3 regions of the Rhodococcus baikonurensis genome follow, and region 3 is predicted to be linked to each of the others. Evidence: riboswitches for the same ligand, from Rfam matches in the RefSeq annotation. Region 3 holds a riboswitch; each other region holds the start of a gene.
The links. Region 3 has a riboswitch for S-adenosylmethionine ahead of ABWI03_RS08870 (amino acid ABC transporter permease). Riboswitches for the same ligand answer to the same signal wherever they lie in the genome.
Positions count from the first base shown of each region.

Region 1 (3,273 bases), on a different contig from region 3:
CCGACATCGCTATTTTTGTCGAGGTGCCCCGAGGCGGCCGGCGCGCCGACTATCTCACGGCTCTCGAAACCGCAGGGTACTCCGCGAAGTTTCGCACCGGAGGCATTGTCGCCGAGGCGTACCCGAACGAGGACGAACTCGCCGATGCGCTGATTTCCGTCGTCCGAGCGAATATCCCGTTCAAGGCGACTGCGGGACTGCACCACGGTGTGCGCAACACCGATCCCGAGACGGGCTTCGAACAGCACGGCTTCCTCAACATCATGGTGGCCGTCGACGCTGCGAGGCGGGGCGCCGATCGTTCTGAAGTTGTTGCTGCACTGGCGCAGCGCGATGGCGAGTCGATCGCACGGGCACTGGCCGACCTGACCGAAGACGAGGCAGGCGAGGTGCGTCGCCGATTCCTCTCGTTCGGTACCTGCAGCATCTCGGACCCTCTGACCGAGCTGGAAGGCCTCGGATTGATCGTCCGCTCCGACAAAACCGAAGGAACTCTCGTATGACCGTCACGACCATCGACATTCCCGCCGACTCACTGTTCGGTCTCGACAATCTGCCGTACGGGGTCTTCTCCCCCGCAGGCGGGTCACCACGCGTCGGCGTGCGGGTCGCCGACTCGGTCGTCGATCTCGCAGCGACACTGGGTGATTCCGTCTTCGCCGAACCGACCCTGAATGCATTCATGGCTCAGGGCCGAGATCAGTGGGTTTCGGTGCGGAACCGGATCACGGAGCTCGTGACCGGCGAAATAGACTCGGATGCCGTGTTTTCCGTCGACTCGGTGACCCTGCACTTGCCGATCGCGGTGGCCGACTACGTCGACTTCTACGCCTCGGAGAATCACGCAACCAACCTCGGACGGTTGTTCCGCCCGGACGCCGCCCCCTTGATGCCGAATTGGAAGCACCTTCCCGTCGGATACCACGGGCGGTCGAGCACCATCGTCGTCTCCGGCACCGGTATCGTTCGCCCCTGCGGACAGCGGAAGGCACCCGATCAGGAAAGCCCGGACTTCGGACCGTCTCGTCGCCTCGACATCGAAGCCGAGATGGGATTCATCGTCGGAACTCCCTCGAAGATGGGCGATTCCATCACCCCGGACGAATTTGCCGAGCACGTCTTCGGCGCCGTCGTCGTGAACGACTGGTCTGCCCGAGACATCCAGGCGTGGGAGTACGTGCCCCTCGGTCCGAATCTGGGGAAGAGTTTCGCGACGTCCATCTCTCCGTGGGTTGTTCCGTTGCTTGCGCTCGAAGCAGCCCGAATCGACACTCCGGTGCAGGATCCCGAACCGCTTTCCTACCTGCGCGGTGAAGAGAAGTGGGGCCTGGACATAGATCTGGCCGTGGAGTGGAACGGTCACGTCGTTTCGCGACCTCCGTACGCCCAGATGTACTGGTCGCCCGCGCAGATGCTCGCGCACACCACCATCAACGGCGCAGCGGCGAGCACGGGCGATCTCTTTGCGTCCGGAACCATTTCCGGGCCGGACAAGGATCAGCGCGGCGCCTTCATCGAACTGACCTGGGGCGGAAAAGAACCCGTTGCAGTTGGCTCCGAGACTCGCACGTTCCTCGAGGACGGCGACACCATCTCCATCTCGGCCACCGCTCCCGGGGTCGGCGGTTCACGCATCGGCTTCGGCGATGTTCACGCGCGGATCCTGCCTGCAACGCAAACTGGAAGATAACGATTGACAACTGTTTGATTCACGCTGATCTGATGTCCGGAATTCCTTGCCTCACGATTCTCCAAAGATAAGCTGGACTAACCATCCAGAGCGATCGAGAGTCCTGGCTCCCTGACGTCGCAGCAACCCCCTCTACTGAGGTGCGGGTGCTTTCCGCCAGGTCCGATGGAGGACTCGTGCCAGGCGATCGACCCCGTACCTCGGTGGGGACACCTGCTGTCATCGTGATCGTGGGCGGTGGTCCCCGTGGTACCGGTGTACTCGAACGGATCCTCGCTCACGAATCGGTGAACACTGACCCCGCACCGATCGACATTCACGTCGTCGACCCATATCCGGCAGGCGCCGGCCGCATTTGGCGAGGCAGCCAGGCGCCGCTCCTGTGGATGAATTCGACAACCGCTGACGTCACGATGTTCACCGACGACACCACCGCGGTCACCGGTCCGGTAGTACCCGGCCCGACGCTCGCGGAATGGGTCGCCGAGAACGCGGCTGAGCTTGCCGAATTGCCCGAGATCGCGGCAGAAGTTCCGACTGTCACGCCGTCGTCGTTCGCATCGAGGTCATTGCAGAGCCGATACCTGAACTGGGTGTTCGAGACTGCAGTCGACTCTGCGCCGGCGCACGTCGACGTTCAGGTTCATCGACGATCCGTGGTCGACATCGTGAACGTCGGCAAGATGCAGAAGGTTCATCTGGACGACGGAGTTGTCATCGACGCGACGGCCGTCCTCCTCGCACAGGGGCACCCCGATGCGTTGGCTGCTCCGCGTGAAACCGCGCTGAGCAGCTTTGCGTCCGACCACGGGTTGACCTACGTAGGACCTGGATACACCGCCGACATCGACGCCGATGTCATTCCCGAACGCGAACCGGTTCTGATCGCCGGACTCGGGCTGGCTTTCATCGACTGGATGGTTCTCCTCGCCGAGAGCCGTGGCGGCAGCTTCGAACGCGGCGAAGACGGCGTCCTGACTTACGCTCCCTCGGGTCGAGAACCCCTGTTGTATGCCGGATCTCGTCGCGGCGTGCCGTATCACTCCAAGATTTCGTACTCGATCGCTGACGCGCGGCCACCGCTACCACGGTTCTTCACTGCTGATCTTGTGCCCGGCGACGGACCGTTGGATTTCCGAAACGACATCTGGCCCTTGGCGTCGAAAGAACTGGCAGGCGCCCACTATCACGAACTGTTCGCGTCGCACCCGGATCGAACGGTGGGCACTTGGGAGGAGTTCGACGCCGAATTCGCCTCGCTGGCTTGGGGATCGCCTCGATTGCAGGAACTGGTCGAGAACGCAGTTCCGAAACCGGAAGACCGTATAGATCTCGAGCGACTGAACCGCCCGCTCGGCGGTGAGCGCTACGACGGACTCGCCGACGTCCAACTCAGGATCACCGACTACATCTCGGCAGACGTCGCACGCCGGTCGGACCCGTATTTCAGCGCCGACGCAGCTGTCTTCTCAGCGTTGCTGTCGACGTACATGACCGTCGGAGAATTGTTGCGGCGCGGCAGAATCCCGGCCGAATCCGTCGCCAAGGACGTCGAGGGTTGGCTGCATTCGTTCTTCAGCTTC
Region 1 is NZ_JBEUOQ010000002.1:18,451-21,723, reverse strand. It holds gene ABWI03_RS04260 (hypothetical protein) at 1-503, shown strand, start outside; gene fahA (fumarylacetoacetase) at 500-1,690, shown strand; SAM riboswitch class I at 1,769-1,862, shown strand; gene ABWI03_RS04250 (FAD/NAD(P)-binding protein) at 1,867-3,273, shown strand, end outside.
Region 1: linked by a shared signal. The riboswitch ahead of ABWI03_RS04250 (FAD/NAD(P)-binding protein) and the one ahead of ABWI03_RS08870 (amino acid ABC transporter permease) in region 3 are both predicted to bind S-adenosylmethionine.

Region 2 (3,273 bases), on a different contig from region 3:
TGACGTGTGAGTCTCCGGTCAGTGCGTGCTCGACGAGTACGACGTTGTCGCGGTTCGGGGACAGCTCACCCCACCGCTGAACGGCGAGCGAAACCGATGGGAGTACCGCGCCGCTCTCGAGTTCCAAGGCACCGATGTCGACGAACCCCACCTGGCCGTCGGGCGGGGGGAGGAGGTCGATCCTGGGCTCCAATTCGTTCACGGTCACGAGTTTGCCACCGCAGCCAGGCCGACGGTGAGATCGGCGAGGATGTCGTCGATTCCTTCGATTCCGACCGCGAGGCGGACGAGCCCGGGTGTGACACCGGAGGCTAGCTGCTCTTCGGGGGTGAGCTGCGAATGCGTCGTCGAGGCAGGGTGGATGACGAGTGAGCGAACGTCACCGATGTTGGCGACGTGGCTGTGCAGCGTCAGGGCGTTGACGAACGTCTTGCCCGCATCGATACCGCCGGGCAGTTCGAAGGTGACGATGGCGCCGGTTCCCTTGGGCGTCAGCTGCTTTCCGCGTTCGAACCATGGTGAGGACGGGAGTCCCGCGTAGGAAACGGAGGCCACCTCGCCGTGGCCGTCGAGGAATTCGGCGACCTTTTGTGCATTGGACACGTGACGCTCGATGCGCAGGCTCAAGGTTTCGATGCCCTGCGCGATGAGGAACGCGTTGAAGGGCGCCACGGCGGAGCCGAGATCACGCAGCAGCTGGACGCGCGCCTTGAGTGCAAATGCCGGCGCGCCGAGGTCTGCGAAGGTGACGCCGTGGTAGCTGGGATCAGGCGTCGTGAAGTTCGTGTGGCGACCCTGCGTCCAGTCGAAGGTGCCACCGTCGACGATGACGCCGGCGATTGCTGTGCCGTGTCCGCCAAGGTATTTGGTGGCGGAGTGAACGACGATGTCGGCGCCGTGCTCGAGTGGGCGGAGCAGGTACGGCGTCGCAACGGTGTTGTCCACGATCAACGGGAGACCGTTCTCGTGGGCCAACGACGAGATTCCTGGGAGATCGAGGATGTGGTTCTTGGGATTGGCGATCGTCTCGCCGTAGAAGGCCTTCGTGTTCGGGCGAATGGCGTCGCGCCATTGCTCGAGATCGTCGGGATCCTCGACGAACGTGACTTCGATGCCCAGCTTGCGAAGCGTGTAATGCAGGAGGTTGTACGTGCCGCCGTACAGGTACGGGCTGGAGACGATGTGGTCGCCGGCCTCGGCAATGTTGAGGATCGCGATGGTCTCGGCAGCCTGACCCGAGGACAGCAGGAGTGCGGCGACTCCGCCTTCGAGGGCGGCGATGCGCTGCTCGACGGCGTCCTGTGTGGGATTCATGATCCGCGTGTAGATGTTGCCCGGCTCGGCGAGGCCGAACAGTGCCGCAGCGTGATCGGTGCTGTCGAAGACGTAGCTGGTGGTCTGGTAGATCGGCAGAGCGCGCGCATTGGTGGCGGTGTCCGCTGTTTGCCCGGCGTGCACCTGCTTTGTCTCGAACGACCAGTTGGCGGTCGGATCAGAAGTTGCTGCGGCGTCGGCTGTGTTGTCGGTCATGATTTGTTCACTCCAGTGGTCTGACGGATAGATGTCGGACGGGGGCGAAGGATCGCCGCCCCGTGCTGGGGTCTATCTACAAGTGCGACACATACTGAGTTACCTCCGTGGGGCTCGGCCCGGTCTGGGGTCCGTCCCTGTCGGACCCGCGCTTGTCACCCGAATTGCGGTGGAACTGCGTGAGCAGATCCACGTCGGGAAACCTGGTCATCACCCGGGGCACCCCACCGCGGTTGGAGGGTTGCCGTCCAGCGAGCCGGGGCTTGACGCTGGCACTCATGACCAAGTCGGATTCTACCGGGAAGTGAGCGCAGTCCTGACACGGGGCGAAATGTGAGCCGCGACCGCACGCGAGACAGAGCGACGCAGCCCACTAGCAGGCAAAAGTTACTCGCGAGTAGAGACCGGTGGGTGGACCTGCCGGTTGCAGCCTCACGGGTTAGCAGTACGCTTGTCTTGTTTGGGACTCATCTCCCGAGATCAGTCCACACCGTCTAGGTTTGATAATCGAACCGTTCGCGGACCCACTCACAAAGTGTGACCGCAACCGTGTAACCAGGGAAACTTCCTAGGAGGACGCGAAGCACCCATGTCCAAAATCAAGGTTGAGGGCACCGTCGTCGAACTCGACGGCGATGAGATGACGCGCATTATCTGGCAGTTCATCAAAGACAAGTTGATCCATCCGTATCTCGATGTGAACCTCGAGTACTACGACCTCGGTATCGAGTACCGCGACGAGACCGACGACCAGGTCACCATCGACGCAGCGCACGCGATCCAGAAGCACGGCGTCGGCGTCAAATGCGCCACGATCACGCCGGACGAGGCACGTGTCGAGGAATTCGGTCTCAAGAAGATGTGGCGTTCCCCGAACGGAACGATCCGCAACATTCTCGGCGGCACGATCTTCCGCGCACCGATCATCATCTCCAACGTTCCGCGACTCGTTCCGGGCTGGACCAAGCCGATCATCATCGGCCGTCACGCATTCGGCGACCAGTACCGCGCCACAGACTTCAAGGTCCCCGGCCCCGGCAAGGTGATGATCACCTACACGCCTGAGGACGGCAGCGCACCGATCGAGCACGAACTGGTCAACTTCCCCGAAGAGGGCGGCGTCGTCCAGGGGCAGTACAACTTCACCACGTCCATCCGTGACTTCGCTCGCGCGTCGCTCACCTACGGACTGCAGCAGAACTACCCGGTGTACCTGTCCACCAAGAACACCATTCTCAAGGCGTACGACGGTGCCTTCAAGGACATCTTCCAGCACGTCTACGAGACCGAGTTCAAGGCTGAGTTCGATGCCGCAGGTCTGACCTACGAGCACCGCCTCATCGACGACATGGTCGCTTCCGCACTCAAGTGGGAGGGCGGCTACGTCTGGGCATGCAAGAACTACGACGGCGACGTCCAGTCCGACACCGTGGCCCAGGGCTTCGGCTCGCTCGGCCTCATGACGTCGGTTCTGCTGACACCGGACGGAAAGACCTGTGAGGCAGAGGCTGCTCACGGCACCGTGACGCGTCACTACCGTCAGCACCAGCAGGGCAAGCCCACCTCGACCAACCCGATCGCGTCCATCTTCGCGTGGACCCGCGGGCTCGAGCATCGTGGCAAGCTCGACAGCACCCCTGAGGTCATCGGCTTCGCGCAGGCGCTCGAAGACGTTGTCATCAAGACCGTCGAAAGCGGCCAGATGACCAAGGACCTCTCGATGCTGGTCGGCGGCGATCAGGG
Region 2 is NZ_JBEUOQ010000005.1:280,226-283,498, reverse strand. It holds gene metX (homoserine O-acetyltransferase MetX) at 1-208, opposite strand, end outside; gene ABWI03_RS14690 (bifunctional o-acetylhomoserine/o-acetylserine sulfhydrylase) at 205-1,530, opposite strand; SAM riboswitch class IV at 1,674-1,814, opposite strand; gene ABWI03_RS14685 (NADP-dependent isocitrate dehydrogenase) at 2,120-3,273, shown strand, end outside.
Region 2: linked by a shared signal. The riboswitch ahead of ABWI03_RS14690 (bifunctional o-acetylhomoserine/o-acetylserine sulfhydrylase) and the one ahead of ABWI03_RS08870 (amino acid ABC transporter permease) in region 3 are both predicted to bind S-adenosylmethionine.

Region 3 (3,273 bases):
GAAGCGAAGCGGCGGAGCGGCACCGGCACTACCGGTGACTCGCAGTGTGCCGCGGTCGCGGATCGCCTGAGGAACCTCGGCGGCGATGGAATCCACCTTGTCGGTGGTGATGCGATTCTGGTCGGCTGTGAGGTTGTAACCCGCAGCGGCAGTGACCTGTCCACCGTCCGACTCGGCGTCCGCACTGCTGCACGCGGCGCTGAGCAGTCCGACTGTGGCGATAGCCGAAATCAGGAAGGTCGCGCGACGGGATGGGGAGAACATCAATTTTTCCTTTCGGGAATGTGTCTAGGTCGCGTCAGAGGACGCGGGAGAGAAAAGCCTTGGTCCGTTCGTGGACCGGGTTGTCGATCACCTGTGAAGGTGGGCCCTGTTCGACGATGACGCCGCCGTCCATGAAGACCGCGGTGTCCGCCACTTCCCGAGCAAATCCGACCTCGTGCGTGACGATCACCAAGGTGGCGCCGTCACGAGCCAGCTGAGCCAGGACTTCGAGAACCTCGCCCACCAGTTCCGGGTCGAGCGCCGACGTCGGCTCGTCGAAGAGAATGACCGCCGGCCTCAGTGCCAAAGCTCGCGCAATCGCCACGCGCTGTTGCTGACCACCGGAGAGTTGACGGGGATACTCGTCTGCCTTGTCCCCCACCCCCACTCGCTCTAGCAGTGCGCGGGCCTCGCGGTACACCTCGTCACGATCACGCTTCTGGGCCGAGAGCGGCGCCTCCACCACGTTTTCCAGCGCAGTCAGGTGTGGAAACAGGTTGAAGTTCTGGAACACGAATCCGATGTGTGAACGCTGCTTCAGGATCTCGCGGTCACGCAGTTCGTGAAGCCGATTTCCCTTGCGCCGGTATCCGATCAGTTCTCCGTCGATCCGTACGGTCCCGCGGTCGACCTTCTCGAGGTGATTGAGGGTGCGCAGCAAAGTGGACTTGCCGGAACCTGACGGACCGAGAATGACGGTCACCTCGCCCTTGCGGACCAGGAGATCGACACCGGCAAGTACTTCCAGCGCGCCGAACGACTTGTGGATGCCGCGCGCTTCGACGGCGTACACCGTCTCTTCAGCCAGCTCTGCGGTCATCGGGTCGCACCTCTCGGAATATCGAGACGCGCATCACGAATCTCTTCGAACTTCTTGCGCGCCTTCTGTATCGGCGTCAACGGAAGGGCACGGGCAGATCCGCGGGCGTAGTGGCGCTCCACGTAGTACTGACCGATCGAGAGCAACGTCGTCAGGATTATGTACCAGATCGTGGCGCTCCACGTAGTACTGACCGATCGAGAGCAACGTCGTCAGGATTATGTACCAGATCGTGGCGACCATCAGCAGCGGCACAACTCGACCGTTGCGTCCGAAGATGACCTGCACCTGGTAGAACAGTTCGGCGATTGCCATGGTGGAGACGATGGACGTTCCCTTGAACAGTCCGATGACCTCGTTTGCCGCGTTGGGCAGGATGGCCCGCATCGCCTGAGGGAGAACGATCTTGAAGAACTGGCGACTGCGCGGAATACCGAGCGAGTAAGCAGCTTCGATCTGACCGTGATCCACCGAGATGATTCCGGAACGGATGATCTCGGCCGAGTACGCGGCCTGGTGCAGCGCCAAACCGATGACCGCTGCGGTGAATCCGCCGATCACACCACTGACCTGGAAGGTGAAGAACTCGGGCCCGAAAGGTATTCCGAGAGAAAGCGTCTGGTACAGGTACGTGATGTTGAACCAGAAGAGCAACTGCACGATGAGCGGAATGGAGCGGAAGGCCCAGATGTAGGTCCAGGCGATCACCTGCAGGACCGGGTTCTTCGACAGACGGCCGAGCGCCAGGAAAACACCGAGACCGAATCCGAGGATCGTCCCCCACAGGGTCAGTTTGATCGTCACCCACAACGCGGCGAGCACGGATTTCGCGGTGAAGTACTGCGCGAACGTCGGCCAGTCCCAGCCGGGGTTGACGACGAGTCCGTGAATGAATTGGGCAAGCAGTACCAGTACGACCGCGCTGATCACCCAGCGCAGCGGGTGCCAGGTACGAGCAACGACAAGCTCCGAGTCGGGAAGTTGCGGCTCGGCCACCGACTTTTCGGGGCGGACATCGGTGGGCGCGCTCACGGCGCACTACCTGACGGAGTGGACATCACGAATAGACCTTTCGGGAAATGGGAACGCAGCTGTGTGCTCGAGTAGATGCACTCGAGTTACGAAGACGACAGTTCGGTCAGCGACAGTGACACGAAGCCGTGCGGCACAGATCGATGTGACGGCGCCTGTGCGGAGCGTGCGAAGTGGAACCCATGTGATGCCTTCCATCGGTCCTGGCGGTAGCACCCGCTCCCGATCACTCGGGGGGTTGCTGCGACGTCGACGAGCCAGGTCTCTCGGTCGCTCTGGATGGTGAGCAAAGACTAGACGCGAATTGCCGAGTCGTCAAATGTTGTATTTCCCTGCACTGCAAGGGAAATGAAAGGTCGATCAGGTTGAAATCGCACTGATTTCAACGGTGCCCAAAGCCTTGACCGCCGTGTTGAATGGAGTGTTCGAATGAAGACCGGGACCGCCGTCCGGAGCGACTTCGCATCTGCCGTACCGTCTGCGGAGTGAGTGGACTCGACGCTTTCTTCATCTTGTTGGCCGGCATCGGCGCGGGCGCGATCAACGCCGTCGTCGGCAGTGGAACACTGATCACGTTCCCCACCCTGGTCGCCTTCGGCATGCCACCGGTCACCGCGACCATGTCCAACGCGGTCGGACTGGTCGCCGGCGGAGTGTCGGGCACATGGGGCTATCGGCGTGAGTTGTCCGGGCAGTGGGAACGCCTGCGCTGGCAGATTCCGGCGTCGCTCGCCGGGGCACTACTCGGCTCGTGGTTGCTCATGCATCTACCCGAGAAACTGTTCGAAACCATCGTGCCGGTGCTGTTGATCCTGGCTCTCGCACTCGTCCTCCTCCAACCACGCATCCAGGCTTGGGCGAAGAAGCGTTCCACCGAGGAAACGACGCTGTCCACCACAAGGCTGATGCTCCTGACCGCCGGAACCTTTGCAGTCGGCATCTACGGCGGCTACTTCACTGCCGCGCAGGGCATCCTCCTCATCGGTGTGATGGGTGCCATCCTCCCGGAAACCCTCCAGCGCATGAACGGCGCGAAGAACCTGCTCTCACTGCTCGTCAACATCGTTGCAGCGGGGATGTACATCACCCTGGCTTTCGACCAGATCAATTGGGCAGCAGCCGGTTTGATCGCCGTCGGGTCACTCGGCGGTGGCGTT
Region 3 is NZ_JBEUOQ010000003.1:263,966-267,238, reverse strand. It holds gene ABWI03_RS08880 (ABC transporter substrate-binding protein) at 1-264, opposite strand, end outside; gene ABWI03_RS08875 (amino acid ABC transporter ATP-binding protein) at 299-1,084, opposite strand; gene ABWI03_RS08870 (amino acid ABC transporter permease) at 1,118-2,116, opposite strand; SAM riboswitch class I at 2,308-2,402, opposite strand; gene ABWI03_RS08865 (sulfite exporter TauE/SafE family protein) at 2,602-3,273, shown strand, end outside.